Regions from separate parts of the Cupriavidus sp. P-10 genome, predicted to be linked through region 1. Evidence: predicted binding sites of a transcription regulator. Region 1 holds the regulator's gene; each other region holds the start of a gene.
The links. Region 1 encodes FNR, which switches genes on or off when oxygen is low (the NO sensors DNR and NnrR bind a similar motif). Its sites were predicted from a motif close to TTGATNNNNATCAA; they were not measured.

Region 1 (4,175 bases):
GCGCGGGCGCCAGTCCTGGCGCAACTCCTCCAGCAGCACGCGGACGGTGTCCGCGCCGACATCGTCGGCGAACAGCCGTCGCAGATCATTGACGCGCAAAGGTTCCTGCGCGCAGATCAGCGCCGTCTCGAGGACGATCTTCGCCTCTTGGGTATTCATGTTGATGGTGTGCAGCCTGTCTTTGCACCTGCTCCCGGACGGATCCGGGGCACCGGAGATTTTGGATACAGCGACGCCAATGCCATCGCCATCTCATTGCGCAGCTCACCCGGATACCTGCTGCATCCAAGCCGTGCACTTCCATTCTTTGCATCGAGTTGCCGGGTCACTCCGGCAGGAGATCGTTCGCATGCCGCCATGGGCCGGTCAGCGAACCTCTTGCGTGGCACATCCGAAAACCGGACGCTGCTGTCGGCGAACTGAACGCCTCGGACGCAAGAAAAACGGGTATCGGGAGCAAGGCCGGCATCTCCAACACCGCAGTGCCAGCCGGGCTTTGATCTTTTGAACCGGATGGACCGCGGGCCGGGCCGGGCATCGAACCACCAACGCTTCCCGCCGCCGTGGGCGTGCCTTCTGGTAGGAAGGCCGCTTGGCGCTGCTCGCCGTTGCTTACAAAACACCGCGCGATACCGCAATGTTGGCGATTGTATGGCATTCCCGCCCTTGCCCGCAACCATCATTCGCTGCGCCGCGCGCCCCATGCGCCTCAAAAGACCAGGCAGAAACCCTGCTCTGCCAGCGAATGTGGCAGCAACACCGCGCGCGCCAGGCCAAGGGCCCCGAACGCCATGACCGCCACGCCCGCGCCCACCCGCACCGCGCGCCGCCGCGACAGGCTGCGCAGGTAGCCGGACAGCCCCGACAGCACCAGCAGGTTGGGCAGCGTGCCGACGCCGAACACGCCCATCACCAGTGCGCCGGAACCGGCATTGCCGGCGAGCAGCGCAAGCGTCAGCGCACCATAGACCATGCCGCACGGCACCAGCCCCCAGGCCAGTCCAACCCCGTAGCGCCTGGCAAGGCCCCCATGCGCACGCACGAACGCGGGCATGTTGCCGCCTAGCCGGCCCAACTGCCGCGCCACGCCACTGCCAGCCCGCGCCGCCAGCCGCTCCAGCCATGCCACGGTAAAGGCATTGCCGCGCAGCAGGCGCCAGCCCGACCACAGCAGCATGGCGCTGCCGGCACCGAACAGCCAGCGCTGCAACGGCAGGTAATCCTGCTTCCACGCGCCGGCGCCGATCGCGCCCAGCAGCGCGCCTAGCATCATGTAGGTCGAAATCCTGCCCAGGTGCATTGCCAGCAACTCGCCGACCCAGGCAGCACGGCTGCGCACGAAGGTCATGGCCGCAACGCTGCCACGTGGTTGTTCGACTGCCAGCGCGATGCCGCCACACATTGCTGCACAGTGCACGCCGCCCAGCAATGCCAGCATAAAAACGCTAATTAGCACACCAAATGTCAAATCTGGCTCCCTGCCGCATCACATCGCACGGTAAAATGTCCTGATCGCGCCCTCGCATCCAATCTTGCAGGTTCCAATTGCTTACCTCCATTCCAATCACCGAAATGTCGCCCCGTTGCTCCACATGCGCGATGGGGCAACTGTGCCTTCCGGTTGGCATGTCCCAGCAAGACCTTACCAAGATGGACACGCTGGTGCAGGAACGCATCCGGGTCCATAAGGGTGAGACCTTGTATCGCATGGGCGATCCCCTCACCGCGGTTTATGCCGTTCGCTTCGGCACGCTCAAGACGCACGTCACGACCGAAGACGGCCGTTCACAGATTACCGGTTTCCATCTGCCAGGCGAGATCGTCGGACTCGACGGCCTGGGGGAAATGCAGCATGCCTCTGACGCGACCGCGCTGGAAGATACCGAAGTCTGCGTAGTCCGCCTTGGTGACCTCCAGACCCTGTCCGCAGACCTGCCTTCGCTGCAGCACCAGTTCCTGCGGCTGATGGGCAAGGAAATCACGCACGACCAGCTGATGCTGGTGACACTCGGCTCGATGCGCGCCGAAGAGCGCCTGGCCGCGTTCCTGATCAACCTGTCGGAGCGCCTTTCGGCACGCGGGTACTCGTCGACCGAATTCGTGATGCGCATGAGCCGCGAGGAAATCGGCAGCTACCTGGGCCTGAAACTGGAAACCGTCAGCCGCCTGTTCTCGCGCTTCGCTGAAGCCGGCCTGATCCAGATTCGCCAGCGCCACGTGAAGCTGGTGGATCTCGCCGGCATCAAGCAGCTCTACAGCCGTAGCTGCTGACCCTTCCCCACGCCACACCACACCGCATTGCGCTTGCGCCGCACAGGGCGGCGCAAGCATCGCCCTTCACTCCAGCTCGTCGGTATCGCTAAGCCGCGTCGGCATCGTGTACAGCGTCAGGCCGCTGGACAGCGCGCAGAATATCCACGCCAGCAGGAAGCTCATCGTATAGATCGATTCGCGCGACGCCTCGATCGGATGCCCGAAGAACTTCAGGTCACCGGGATCCACGACCGAGAACACCGTCGCGGTGGCGAAGCCCGCCATCAGGAACCCCGGCCACAAGACCCACATCAGCCAGCGCAACCTCATGGCTGCCTCGCTGCGCTCGGCTGAGGCCGCACTGCCTCCGCCTTCTCGACCACCAGTCCATGACGCGCCGCGCCCTGCACCGGCATGTCAGGATGCGACGACGCAAGCCAGATGGTGACGCCGCACGCCACCATCGCGACCAGCGGGCCGCTCATCAACAGCCACGGCCACGGCTCCTTCCACCACGGATTGCCTTGCTGATTCATCATGCCCCCTTAAGTTCTGCACCGAGCGCCTGGCGTCACAGGTCGCGCGGCACGATAAAGCTGGTGGTTTGCCGGATCTCGGCGCTGCCCCGCTCAGTTGCTTCGCTGGTCACCGTCACGCGGATCTTGTGCGTGCCTTGCGCGGCGTATTCGATCGGCACGCGTATGCGGATCGGCAACAGCCGGTTCGACGTCGGCGCCAGCGACTCGGCCTGCTTGTCGTATTCGACCGTCAGGTTTTTCAACTCGTCGCTGTCGGCTCGCACGCTGATGTGCATCGGCCCTTCAGTCGTGTTGATCAGCTGCAGGCGATAGACGTTCTCGATCCAGCGGCCCTCGACTTCCCGGCCCAACGCGCCGCGGTCGCGGATGATGTCCACCTTCAGCGGCGTGCGCAGCGCGATCGAAGCGACGAAGCCCGCAAGCAGCGCAACCCACACCACCGAATAGATGATGACACGCGGGCGCATCAAGCGCTTGCGCGACGCTGCCGCCGACAGCGCCTTGCGCATGGCATTTTCCGACGTGTACCGGATCAGGCCGCGCGGATAGGACATCTTGTCCATGACCTGGTCGCAGGCGTCGATGCAGGCACCGCAGCCGATGCATTCATACTGCAGGCCGTCGCGGATGTCGATGCCGGTCGGGCACACCTGGACGCAAATGCTGCAGTTGACGCAATCGCCCAGGCCCGCCTGGCGATGATCGGTCTTGCGCGAACGGCTGCCACGCGGCTCGCCCCGGCCGATGTCGTAGGTAACGACATAGGTGTCGCGGTCGACCATCACGCTCTGGAAACGCGCGTACGGGCACATGTACTTGCATACCTGCTCGCGCATGAAGCCCGCGTTGCCCCAGGTGGCAAACGCGTAGAACAGCATCCAGAACGTCTGCCACGGGCCCAGCGACAAACTCGCCAGCTCGCCGCCAAGTTCACGAATCGGCGCGAAGTAGCCGATGAAGGTGAACCCAGTCCACAGGGCGATCAGTACCCACAGGAAGTGCTTGGTGGCCTTGAGGCGCAGCTTGCGCAGGCTCCAGGGATCGCCATCCAGGCGGATGCGCGCGATCCGGTCGCCCTCGATCCGCCGCTCGATCCACATGAATATCTCGGTATAGACCGTCTGTGGACAGGCATAGCCGCAAAACAGCCGCCCGGCAATTGCCGTGAACAAGAACAGCGCCAGCGCCGAAATGACCAGCAGCACGGCGAGGTAGATGACATCCTGCGGCCACAGCACCAGCCCGAAGATATAGAACTTGCGTTCGCCAAGGTCGAACAGCACGGCCTGGCGTCCGTTCCACTGGAGCCAGGGCGTGCCGTAGTAAATCAGCTGGGTGAAGAGGACCAGCCAGACACGCCAACTGGAGAATGCGCCCGTGACC
Region 2 (4,175 bases), 1.5 Mb from region 1:
GCACCGGCGGTGAGGTCTCGGTATAAGCCGGCCGAGATCCAGTCGATGCTCTATGGCGAATCCGGGCTGAAGCCGCGTGCCGGTGCTGGTGCTGCCGACCGATGAAGAAGGGATGATCGCGCTGAGTACCGCCCGCATCCTGCGCGAATGCGGGCGGCTTTAATGCTTCAGGGCTTCAGGGCATTCGGACTTTGAGCGAGGCGGCGCGTCAGTCTTCCAGGTAGTGCGCGCGCAGCTGCGCGACGTCGACGGCAAGCGCGTCGCCCAGGTAGTTGTCGACGCTGCCCCAACCCTGCTCGATCGCCTGCAGCGAGGCATCCAGATAGCTGGCGCGGACTTCGAGCAGCGGCATCATGGCCTCGGCGCTCACGCCCAGCTGCGCCATGCGCGCCAGCGCGGTCTCGTTGAAGCGGGCATTGCGCTGGTTCGATTCCAGGTAGTTGGCGAGGATATCGTCCTGCGCCACGCCCAGCGCCGACAGCAGCAACAGCGAGGCAAAACCGGTGCGGTCCTTGCCCGCGGTGCAGTGGAACAGCAGCGTCTTGCCCTGCTGCGCGGTCTGCATGAAGCCGGCGAAGGCGTCGCGGTAGCGCACCGGGAAATCGCGGTAGACGTCAAGCATGAAGCCGTCGATCTGCGCCGGCGTGCTGGTGCGCAGGCGCGGCATCAGCACGTCCATCGCCATGCTGCCATCGAGCACCGGCACCGCCACCCAGTTGAAGCGCGCGCCGAAGGCGGCTTCGTCCGGCGACTTCTCGCCGGACGAACGGAAGTCGACCACCGTGTCGAGATCGAGCGCATGCAGCCGGTCCAGGTCGGCCGTGCTGGCCAGCGCCGGGTTGCCGCTGCGGTACAGCCGGCCGTTGCGCACGCGCCGTCCGGCGGCGCCGCGCAGCCCGCCAAGGTCGCGCGCATTGCTGATGGTGTCGAATGCCAGTGCGGCGTTGCCGTTCATGCTCTCCACTGCCGCCGGTCCTGGCGACACGATTGCCTGGGCCTGCGGAAACGCCCATCGGAACCACTTGTTCATTGTTGCTCCCTGAATGTTCTTGTCGATGCGGGCGTCGCACCTGGCAGCGTCAGCGGCCGCGATAGGCCGGCACATACCAGCGCAGGTGGCTGCCGGCGATATAGCGCCGGTCCAGCCGCGCCACCAGCTTCCACACCGCCAGTGCGCCGGCGTCGATATCGACCCAGGCCCACGGGCGCTTCGGGTCGCCGGCCTCGACCAGCTCGACCGAGCGGATGCTGGCGTATTGTGCCAATGCCTTGCGCAGCGCCGCTGCGCTGAGTCCTGCCTTCAGCCCGCGTACTAAAACCTTCATCATCGGCTCCAATTATTTCAGATCACACCGGCGCATGCATCACCCGGCTGGCCGGGCGCGGTGGCGCGTGCGCCCTCATCGCCACGCCACGCCCGCCACGCCTTGTAGCGCCGGCCTTTATAGATGGGATAGCGAAGCCGCCGCAAAAATCCGTCGCTCGAAACTAAACTTGATCTGAATCATTGTCGGCGCAATGAAGCGAGTCGGAGCCTCGACATCGCCCACCGCCGGCCCGGACAATTCCTATCATGTCGAACGCGGCGGCCAGGCCAGAAGCCGGGCCGCTAGAGCAAGCCCGACGCGGATGCAGCCTCGCGACCGACAATGCCCCGCCGGCAAAGTTGCCGGCCTGCCGCACCGATCGCCAGCACGCCGCGTCGAGGTATCCGACGAGGATCATCAACACAAGGATGACGGCGATGCCCGATACCTCTCACGCTTCACCTGCCTCCCCGGCTTCACCTGCCTCCCCGGCTCCCCCCACGGCGCCCGCGACCGCGGCAACCGCCAGCGCCGCCGCGCCCAGGATGGCGCTGCACTGGGGCCTGTTCCTCGCCGTCGCCGTGCTGCTTGGCGTACTCGCGATCCCGCAGCCGGAAGGACTGACCATAGCCGGCCAGCGCATGCTGGCCATCCTCGCCTTCGCCATCGTGGTGTGGATCACCGAGGCGGTCTCGTACGAGGCCAGCGCGATCATGATCACCTCGCTGATGGCCGGGCTGATCGGCTTTGCGCCGACGGTCAGCGACCCCAGCGTGCAGTACGGCACCTCCCGGGCGCTGGGCATGGCGCTGGCCGGCTTCTCCAACACGGCGCTCGCGCTGGTGGCCGCCGCGCTGTTCATCTCCGCGGCGATGACCGTGACCGGGCTGGACCGGCGCATCGCGCTGGTGACGCTGTCGGCCATCGGCACCAGCACGCGCCGCATCCTGATCGGCACGGTCGCCGTCACCATCGCGCTGAGCCTGGTGGTGCCGAGCGCCACCGCGCGCAGCGCGTGCGTGGTGCCGATCATGATGGGCGTGATCGCCGCGTTCGGTGTCGACAAGAAGTCGAATATCGCCGCCGGCATCATGATCACGGTGGCGCAGGCCACCAGCATCTGGAACGTCGGCATCCAGACCGCCGCCGCGCAGAACCTGCTGACCGTGGGCTTCATGGACAAGCTGCTCGGTGAGCGGATCACCTGGCTGCAGTGGCTGATCGCCGGCGCGCCGTGGGCCATCGTCATGTCGGTGGTGCTGTACTTCCTGGTGCGCTGGCTGCTGCCGCCCGAGACCGAAGCCATCCCCGGCGGCAAGGAAGCGGTGCAGCGCGAGCTGTCCGAACTGGGCCCGATGACCGGCCCGCAGAAGCGCCTGGCCGCGGTGTCGATCGGCCTGCTGCTGTTCTGGGCCACCGAGGGCAAGCTGCACAGCTTCGATACCGCCACGGTGACCTTTGTCGGCCTGGTGATCCTGATGCTGCCGCGCATCGGCGTGATGGACTGGAAGACCATGCAGCAGCGCACGCCGTGGGGCACGCTGATCGTGTTCGGCGTCGGCATCAGCTTGGGCACCGCGTTGTTGTCGACCAAGGCCGGCCAGTGGCTGGGCGAATTCGTGGTCACGCACTCGGGCCTGGCCACGCAGGGTGCGGTGATGGTGTTCGCCATCCTGGCGGCGTTCCTGATCCTGATCCACCTGGGCTTTGCCAGCGCCACCGCGCTCACCGCGGCGCTGCTGCCGATCCTGATCTCGGTACTGCAGACCCTGCCCGGCGACATCAACCGCGTCGGCATCACCATGCTGCTGGGCTTTACCGTCAGCTTCGGCTTTATCCTGCCGATCAACGCGCCGCAGAACATGGTGTGCCTGGGCACCGATACCTTCAACGGCCGCCAGTTCGCGCGCATCGGCATCCCGGTCACCATCATCGGCTACGGCCTGATGCTGCTGTTCGCGGCGACTTACTGGCGCTGGCTGGGCTGGGTATAAGACAGCCGTTAAGGAGGCCATGATGAAAATCTCCCTGGATTCCGCCCGCCGTTTTGCCCGCGACCTGCTGGTGGCACAGTCGGTACCCGAGGACATCGCCGACGACGTCGCCGAGCACCTGGTCGAAGCCGACCGCTGCGGCTACGCCAGCCACGGCATCTCGATCCTGCCCAACTACCGCAAGGCGATCGAGACCAACAACGTCAACCGCGAAGGCCGCGCCACCTGCGCGCTGGACCGGGGCTCGCTGATGGTGTTCGACGGCCACCGCGGCTTCGGCCAGCACGTGGGCAAGACCGTGATGCAGGCCGCCATCGAGCGCGTGCGCGAGCACGGCCATTGCATCGTCACGCTGCGCCATTCGCACCACCTGGGCCGCATGGGGCACTACGGCGAGCTGGTGGCGGCGGCGGGTTTCGTGCTGCTGAGCTTCACCAACGTGACCAACCGGCCGCCGGTAGTGGCACCGTATGGCGGCCGCGTCGCGCGCCTGACCACCAACCCGCTGTGTTTCGCCGGCCCCATGCCGAACGGCCGCCCGCCCATCGTGGTCGACATGGCCACCAGCGCGATCGCCATCAACAAGGCGCGCGTGCTGGCCGAGAAAGGCGAGGCCGCGCCCGAGAACAGCATCATCGACGCCGAAGGCAACCCCACCACCGACGCCTCGACCATGTTCGGCGAAGAACCCGGCGCGCTGCTGCCGTTCGGCCTGCACAAGGGCTATGCGCTCGGCGTGGTGGCGGAACTGCTGGCGGGGGTGCTGTCGGGCGGCGGCACCATCCAGCCGGAAAACCCGCGCGGCGGCGTGGCCACCAACAACCTGTTCGCGGTGCTGGTCAATCCCGAGCTGGACCTCGGCCTGAGCTGGGAA
Region 3 (4,175 bases), on a different replicon from region 1:
GGAAGACAGAACCTGGGGGGCACGGACCGGCACACCGTACCATTGGGGAGCGATCAGTACATCGCCGCGCGTACGCGAATGCACGCGCGGAAGAAATCCTCGGTAGAAAAGCTGGCCTTTATCGCCCGAGCTCGCCAGACAGAATAAGTCCTGGCGTGAACTTCGATGTACCGGTCACGGGTAGCCGGCTCGAATGGAAACATGCCGTCGGACACGGGAAATGCCGGCCGACGCCTAAGAAACTCACTCCAGAAACCCTGCGCAAGCTGGCGGAGTGTTCCGTTGTCATCGTTCATCGGATTCCATTGAGCGACACGCTCCTCAGTATTGACAGCGAACGGCCGGTACCTTGCTGCCCTGTCTGGCTCTCTGTCCCGCTAGTAGGCCTGAGGCTACTCCGATTCCGTTCCCGCACTTGCCCTACCATCCCGCTCCGTAGCAGCCGCCGCACCGCACTTCCCTTCATCGCATCGCCGAGGCGCTGCGGCAAAATCAGTGCGACATCAGTACCGGCACTGTCATCGACTCGAGCAGCGTGCGGGTGACACCGCCAAGGACCAGCTCATGCACCCGGCTGTGCCCGTAGGCGCCCATGACGATCAGGTCAGCATTTCGGTCTGCGGCGTGTGAGAGCAACATCTGGCCCACGTCATCGCCGTCTCCCGCCGAAAGCGTGCACAGCTGCGCTTCCACGCCATACCGAGCCAGCCAGTCCACGGCATACTGAGGCGGCGACACCCAAGGCCCCTTCAGAACGCTCGATGGTGTCCACGAAACCACTTCCACGGTGCCTGCGCGCTGCAGAAGCGGGAGCGCATCGCAGATGGCGCGCGCCGACTCGCGGCTGCCGTTCCACGCCACCATGACGTTCTTGCCAACGCTCGGGAACCGGCCCGCATACGGGACCACCAGCACCGGCCGCCCACATTGCAGCACGATGGATTCAACAAAGCCGGGCTCAGCGTAGGCGGCATCATCAGTGGGATCGTGCTGTCCGAGGATGACAAGATCCGCCCGATGTGCCTCTGCCTGGACCGTCGCCGCCGTGGCCCAGTCCGGCGCCCGCCATTCCGTATTGACGGCTATCTCGTCCGTCGCGCCCATCAGGGCATGGCGGGCCCCCTCGCCGACCTGATGCTGCCATTCGTTGTAGGAGGCGAGATAGCGGTCGCCGTCCACTAGGTAGCGCACGGCGGTGGGATCCGGCTTGCCGACGGCAAGCAGGCCGACCAGCGTGGATTGGAACTCCAGCGCCAGCTGGGTGGCGAGGTTCAGCCGGTCGTACACACGGCGGCTGGCGTCGAGATGAACCAGGATCGTTGCGTAGTCCATGGATTGTCTCCATCAGGCAGCCCCGAACGGGGCTTTGCTTAAATCTATATCGCCACCCCGCCCCGGATTTGTCGTGCATCAAGCCACCTTCCTGTCCGCGCCATAGGCGATACCGCTGGCACCACCACTACCGCTCTGGTGCGCGCCACTATGATTCCCATAGAGCGAGCGCCGGTTGGCATTGACCTGCGCTACGACTGAGCGGGGCGGCCAGGCGAGCATGAGAGGCCATTGGCGGGCACATCAGGTACGGGTTGCACCGGGCCGCCTGACGCCAACGCGAGCGTGCGCGGCTTCGGTGGCCGCAACGGGTCCGGTACGGCGCTACACGCTGCGCATAACGGCACCAACGCGCAGGCGGCAAGCCTGCGCCATCCTGGCTGTCTTGCCGGGGTGCATGACTGCAAGCGATTTTTCATGGGTGACCTCCTGTGGGGCGCGCACCGGCCGCCGCCGGCCACCACGTGCGCTTCACACCGCGAAGCGGACATGACCGCTGTGCAGCACGATGTGCTGCTCACCTGTCATCTCGAACAGCGCTCCCGCAACGCGTTCAATGTCGTTGCGGTTGCTCATGAATGCCGGCAGCAAATCTTCACTGCGGTACGAGCGCGCGCCGAAATGATCCTCAAGCGCCTCGGCAGTGATCTTATAGGTTGCCGGCAAGCCGTCCACCTTCGCGGCACACTGCAGGCTTGGTCCGGTCGGGCAATAATCCGGCATCTCGCCGGCAAAGTCGATTTTATGCATAGCTCTCTGGGGTAATGCCCTCCAAAGTCTGTTCGCCTGCTACGCCTCCTCGGCGCGAACAAGCAGGACGGGCGCGACGGCGAGGGTGATCACGCTTCGCGCGACGCTGCCCATGACGAGTCGCCGCACTCCCCGGCGGCCGTGCGTACCCATCACAACGAGATCGGCGTCCCAGCCATTGGCTTCGGCCGCGATCGTGGTAGCAACGTCGCCCTCGGCCATCGGCTTGCCCAGCAGCCGCGTTACGTGGCGAATGCCCGCCGCGGCAAGCCTGCTGGCGGCAGCCGCGAGGACGCTTTCGCCCGCCGTCGTGAGGTCCTCTATCAATCTCACCGGATCCAGGTTGCTGACATCCAGGAACGGGCTGCGGTCATCGACCACATGGACCACCTCCACTTCCGCGTTGGCGGCGAGCGCGATGATCATGGCCTGTTCCAGGGCAAGCTCCGATGCGGCGCCGCCGTCCATGGCGACAAGGATGCGCTGGTACATAGCGGCTTCTCCGGTGATAGGAGTCTGTGGTGGCTCGGGTCTGGACTTGTCTAATGCAGCGTAGAGCAACCGGCGCAACTGCTGTTGATACGTGTCAAAGCCGCTGCACGATGCTCCAACCGCCGCGGCGGGCGGGCATATGTCCCAGTTGATGCGCATCAATGGCGGCCGCCACGCAAGACCTACGCTGCAGAAGCAGCGACGTCCGCTGCCAACTTGACCGGAGCCCCGTGATGACCCAAACCGCGATTGTTTATTACTCCCGCACCGGCACCGTACGCCAGGTGGCAGAGGCCGTTGCCGCGCGGACCGGATGGCCACTGGCCGAGGTCGCCGACGTGAAAAGCCGCGCCGGGATCCTTGGCGACATCCGGTCCGTTATCGATAACCTCTTTCACCGCCAGGTCGAGTACCGCTACGACGGCCCGACCCTCGATCGCTGCGAGCATATCGTGGTCCTGGCACCGGTATGGATGGGCAGGCTGGCGGCCCCGATGCGCAGCTTTCTGGCCGCCAGCGTCGCCAAGCCGCCGCTAGCCGCGCGCGTGTCGGCAATCTGTGTCATGGCATCGCTCGGGGGCTTCCAGGCAGAGGCGGAGATAGGCAAACTCACGGGAAAGACACCCGCGCCGGCACTCGTGCTGCTCGAACGAGACGTGCTGAGCGGCGATACCGCCGCCGAGATCGATGACTTCGTGCAGGCGTTGCGGTTCGCGGACTCCAGGCCTGCCCACGCCGAGCGTCCCGCCTGGTTGTCCCCAAACCAGACGTGAGCGCTTCTTGCGGCTCGGTCGCTCCTCTTTCGAGGCGTCCTGAACCGCCGCGAACTTGCGCGTTTTCGGCCCGCGGCGACACTGTCAGGCTGCGGGCTCAGCGACGCGGACAGGGTGTTGTGCCGCAGAGCAGCCAGTCGTCCTCGAGCGTATTGACCTGCAGCCGGAACGTCATGTCGAGCGGCTCGCCAGCGACGACGATGTCGCGCATCTGGTTCCGCCCTTGGTAGCTCACCGCGACCCGATAGGTACCTGGCTTGAGTCGCATGTAGAACAGCGGCCCGCTGGCGGTAGTTTGCAGCACGGCGCGACCCTCCTGGCTGGCCACGACCACCGTGGCACCGTCCAGCGGGTTGCCGCGCCCGGCATCCACCATCGTCAGCCGTACATTGAAACGCGCGGCGATGGCCAGCATGCTTTGAAAGCCAGCGTCATCGTCTCCACCCGAAACGTAGGAGACGCCGTGCTGCTCCATGATCTGCACGTCAGCGCCAGCGGGCGTAGCGCGAGCGGCGCAACCGACCGCCGCAACGGCAATCGCCAGCGACGACAGGCCGACGCCAAGGCTTCTTGAAACCTGCATTTGCGTTACTCCGAACGAATTGTTGGGTGTCCGCGGACTGGAACCGAACGGTCAGGGCGTATCGTTGCCCGACTGCTGCCTAACGAGCAGTACGGGGCGAACCGTCTTGCTGACGACGTGCTCCGAGACCGAGCCCAGCACCATGCGCCGCAAGCCGCGATGGCCATGTGTGCCCATGACGATCAGGTCTGCACTCCAGTGGTCCGCTTCCACGACGATCGCTTCGGCAACCTTCGCAGGGGTGC
Region 4 (4,175 bases), on a different replicon from region 1:
CAAGTCATCAAGCAGCACCTGATCGATCCCGAGATCTGCATCCGCTGCAACACCTGCGAAGCCACCTGCCCGGTGGGCGCGATCACGCACGATTCGCGCAACTACGTGGTCGATGCCGACAAGTGCAACCTGTGCATGGCCTGCATTTCCCCGTGTCCGACCGGCTCGATCGACAACTGGCGCGACATGCCGAAGCTGCGCGTCTACAGCATCGAAGAGCAGCTGACCTGGGACACGCTGCCCGCAGAGCTCTCGCCCGAGCAGCTGGCCGACCTGGCACCCGGCGCCGGGACGCAGACCGCGGCGCCGGAGATTCCCGCCACGTCGCCGCTTGCCGGCACCGGCGAAGATGCCTTTAACAGCGCGCGCTACGGCGCCACCGTACCGCCGTGGTCCGCCGCCCATGCCTACACCAATGTCTATGGCGCCAAGTCCGCGAACAAGACCATTACCGCCACGGTGACCGGCAATGTGCGCGTGACCGATGTCGGCCGTGAATACGACACGCACCACATCGTGCTGGACTTCGGCGCGACGCCGTTCCCGGTGCTTGAGGGCCAGTCGATCGGCATCGTGCCGCCGGGCACCGACGCCAGCGGCCGGCCGCACCACGCGCGCCAGTACTCCATCGCCAGCGCGCGCAACGGCGAGCGGCCGGGCTACAACAACCTGTCGCTGACCATCAAGCGCGTGCTGCAGGACCACCACGGCAATCCCGTGCGCGGCGTCGGATCGAACTACATGTGCGACCTGAAGGTGGGCGAAAAGGTGGAAGTGATCGGACCGTTCGGCGCCAGCTTCCTGATGCCCAACCACCCGCGCTCGAATATCGTGATGATCTGCACGGGCACCGGCAGCGCGCCGATGCGGGCGATGACGGAATGGCGTCGCCGCTTGCGCAAGGCCGGCAGGTTCGATGGCGGCAAGCTGATGCTGTTCTTTGGCGCGCGCAGCAAGGAAGAGTTGCCGTACTTCGGGCCGCTGCAGAACTTGCCCAAGGATTTCATCGACATCAACCTGGCGTTCTCGCGCACGCCGGGGAGCCCCAAGCGCTATGTGCAGGACCTGATGCGCGAGCGCGCGGCGGATCTCGCGGCGCTGCTGGCTTCACCGGATACGTACTTCTATGTCTGCGGGCTGAAGAGCATGGAGGAGGGCGTGGTGCTGGCGCTGCGGGACGTGGCGCAGCAGGCGGGATTGCATTGGGAATCGCTCGCTGAAGGGCTGAGGCGGGACGGGCGGCTGCATCTGGAGACGTACTGAAGCGGAGGCCTGCGCTAGTACCACCACCCCTCGCAAACGCGCCCCTCTCCCGCGCGCTGGAGAGGGGAGCAAACCGCGGGGCTGCGTGGGGGTGTCAGGCGTGCTTGAACCGCCTGCGCAATTTATTCGACGCATCGGCCAGCCCTCCATCCGCCACCTCCACCACCCCGTGCAGGTATTCCTCGCTTCCCTCCAATAACGCCCCATACATCCCACTGCACATCCCCCGCGCCGTCCGCCCCGGCCAATCCTGCGGCAGCAGCGCCTCCGGCAGGTTGGGATCGCGCAGCAGCACGCGCCGGTATTCATGCACCAGCAGCGTCCGCACGAAGAAGGCATCCACTGGCGCCAACTCCGCCGCTTCATCGGCCAGCGGTGAAAAGCGTCTCAACAAGGCCTGCCACGCGTCGGCCACGTCGCCCAGCTTGAACGTCTGGTGCATCAGCGCCTGCAGCGGCCGCAGCGAGAACGCCTCCAGGCTGCTCGCCTCCATCACCGCCACATAGTCCTGCGCACGCGCTGACTGGATGATCTCGCGCAGCGACCCAAGGTCCGCATTGGGATGCGCCATCACCCCCGGCGCGATCGCGCCAAAGCCCTCCCACAGCAATTCCCGCTTCAGCTTCTGCCGCACAGTGGCGCGAACGTCACCGCGCACCATCACCAGCGTCCAGCGGCCATCCCACTCCTGCGCTTCGCCCGCATAGATGCGCTTGCCGGCGTGCAACACGCGTTGCAGGCCGGCTTCCGACAGTCCGTAGTAGCTGCGCCGCCCGATCCTGGTGGCGGCCAGCCAGTCGTCTGCAGTCAGGCGGAAAGTGGCCGTGCGCACCAGCCGGTCATTGATGCCGAATGGCGCCGCGAGGCGGATCAGGCTCCCCAGCCACACCGCCTGCGGCCGCGGCGCCACCAGGTCGCCGTACAGCGTCACCAGCAGGGAGTTGGCGCCCAGCTTGAGGCCGCGCGCCAGCCGGGCGATGCGCGGGGAGGGCTGTTCTGCGTCAGGGGAGGTCGCCATCGCGGGTCCTGAAAGTGATACACATTCGTCGATTGCTTGAATCAAATTGTATCACTACCATGCATTGCAACTGACGCAATTGACGCAAATCAAGACCCCGAGCGGGACCCCTACAAAAGCGGAGCAGGCATGTACGCACAGCTGGTGGAGACGGGAGCAACAAGGCTCCGCGCGATGGAAGAGATGGACCCGCAGGAACGCGCGTTCCAGGCACGTGTGGACGAAGGGATCAAGATCGAGGCCAAGGACTGGATGCCCGAGGCTTACCGCAAGACCCTGGTCCGCCAGATCTCGCAGCACGCGCATTCTGAAATCGTCGGCCAGCTGCCGGAAGGAAACTGGGTTACCCGTGCGCCCACGCTGGAGCGCAAGGCCGTGCTGCTGGCCAAGATCCAGGACGAAGCCGGCCACGGCCTCTATCTGTACAGCGCGGCGGAAACGCTGGGCGTGTCGCGCGACCAGATGCTGGGCGATCTGCATTCGGGCAAGGCCAAGTATTCCAGCATCTTCAATTACCCCACGCTGTCCTGGGCCGATATCGGCATGATCGGCTGGCTGGTCGATGGCTCGGCCATCATCAACCAGGTGCCGCTGTGTCGCTGCTCGTACGGCCCGTATGCGCGCGCCATGGTGCGCGTGTGCAAGGAAGAGTCGTTCCACCAGCGCCAGGGCTACGACATCCTGCTGAAGCTGTGCAACGGCACGCCCGAGCAGAAGCAGATGGCGCAGGACGCGCTCAATCGCTGGTGGTGGCCCGCGCTGATGATGTTCGGCCCGTCCGACGGCGATTCGCCCAACAGCGCGCAATCGATGCAATGGCGCATCAAGCTGTTCTCCAACGACGAGCTGCGCCAGAAGATGGTCGACCAGACCGTGCCGCAGGCCGAATACCTCGGCCTGACCATTCCCGATCCCGAATTGAAGTGGAACGCGGAACGCGGCCACCATGACTTCGGCGAGATCGACTGGTCCGAGTTCTACAACGTGATCCAGGGCAACGGCCCGTGCAACCGCGACCGCCTGCGCACCCGCGTCAAGGCCTGGGACGACGGCGCATGGTTCCGCGACGCGCTGGTGGCCCACGCCCAAAAGCAGGCCCCGCAGGCGCAGCAAGCCGCAGCCTGATCCCCGCGGCGCAGCGCGCCGCCCCTACATCGATTCGCTTTACACAGGAGGTTGCCATGAAAGAGTGGCCGCTTTGGGAGATCTTTATCCGCAGCCAGCACGGCCTGGCCCACAAGCACGTGGGCAGCCTGCACGCGCCGGACGGCGAAATGGCGATCAACAACGCCCGCGACGTCTACACGCGCCGCAATGAAGGCGTCAGCGTCTGGGTGGTGAAGGCCGGCGACGTGATGGCCAGCAGCCCCGGCGACAAGGGCCCGCTGTTCGAACCCGCCAACAGCAAGGTCTACCGCCACCCGACGTTCTTCCCGATGCCGGAAGCGGTCAAGCACATCTGATACGGCCCGGACCATGGACAACAAGCTCGAATTTTTGCTGCGCCTTGGCGATTCCACGCTGGTGCTTGGCCAGCGCCTGTCGGAATGGTGCGGCCATGGCCCCGCGCTGGAAGAGGACATCGCGCTGACCAACGTCGCGCTCGACCTGGTCGGCCAGACCCGCCTGTGGCTGGGCTATGCCGCCGAAGTGGAGGGCGCCGGCCGCACCGCCGACCAGCTCGCCTACCTGCGCGACGCGCACCAGTTCCGCAACCTGCTGCTGGTGGAGCAGCCCAACGGCAGCTATGCCGATACGCTGGCGCGCCAGTTCCTGTTCGATACGTGGCACTACTTCCAGCTCGAAGCGCTGCAGCGTTCGACCGATGCGCGCATCGCAGAGATCGCCGCCAAGTCGCTCAAGGAAGTCACCTACCACGTGCGCCGCAGCGCCG

Region 2: a site for FNR is predicted at 1,495-1,508, ahead of CTP10_RS02945 (DASS family sodium-coupled anion symporter). Genes of this name have one in related genera too.
Region 3: a site for FNR is predicted at 2,723-2,736, ahead of CTP10_RS33860 (universal stress protein). Genes of this name have one in related genera too.
Region 4: a site for FNR is predicted at 2,361-2,374, ahead of paaA (1,2-phenylacetyl-CoA epoxidase subunit PaaA). Genes of this name have one in related genera too.

The regions. Positions count from the first base shown of each region.
Region 1 covers NZ_AP025170.1:2,178,581-2,182,755, forward strand. Annotated here, with positions in the region: gene scpB (SMC-Scp complex subunit ScpB) at 1-159, opposite strand, end outside; gene CTP10_RS10040 (urease accessory protein UreH domain-containing protein) at 710-1,468, opposite strand; gene fnr (fumarate/nitrate reduction transcriptional regulator Fnr) at 1,546-2,271, shown strand; gene CTP10_RS10050 (hypothetical protein) at 2,338-2,583, opposite strand; gene CTP10_RS10055 (FixH family protein) at 2,580-2,789, opposite strand; gene ccoG (cytochrome c oxidase accessory protein CcoG) at 2,825-4,175, opposite strand, start outside.
Region 2 covers NZ_AP025170.1:632,613-636,787, reverse strand. Annotated here, with positions in the region: gene CTP10_RS02955 (tyrosine-protein phosphatase) at 209-1,030, opposite strand; gene CTP10_RS02950 (RNA-binding protein) at 1,080-1,325, opposite strand; gene CTP10_RS02945 (DASS family sodium-coupled anion symporter) at 1,745-3,301, shown strand; gene CTP10_RS02940 (Ldh family oxidoreductase) at 3,324-4,175, shown strand, end outside.
Region 3 covers NZ_AP025172.1:840,891-845,065, forward strand. Annotated here, with positions in the region: gene CTP10_RS33850 (universal stress protein) at 493-1,332, opposite strand; gene CTP10_RS33855 (DUF1488 domain-containing protein) at 1,804-2,082, opposite strand; gene CTP10_RS33860 (universal stress protein) at 2,122-2,574, opposite strand; gene CTP10_RS33865 (flavodoxin family protein) at 2,808-3,347, shown strand; gene CTP10_RS33870 (carboxypeptidase regulatory-like domain-containing protein) at 3,445-3,930, opposite strand; gene CTP10_RS33875 (universal stress protein) at 3,982-4,175, opposite strand, start outside.
Region 4 covers NZ_AP025171.1:2,280,706-2,284,880, reverse strand. Annotated here, with positions in the region: gene boxA (benzoyl-CoA 2,3-epoxidase subunit BoxA) at 1-1,263, shown strand, start outside; gene paaX (phenylacetic acid degradation operon negative regulatory protein PaaX) at 1,358-2,281, opposite strand; gene paaA (1,2-phenylacetyl-CoA epoxidase subunit PaaA) at 2,411-3,406, shown strand; gene paaB (1,2-phenylacetyl-CoA epoxidase subunit PaaB) at 3,463-3,744, shown strand; gene paaC (1,2-phenylacetyl-CoA epoxidase subunit PaaC) at 3,758-4,175, shown strand, end outside.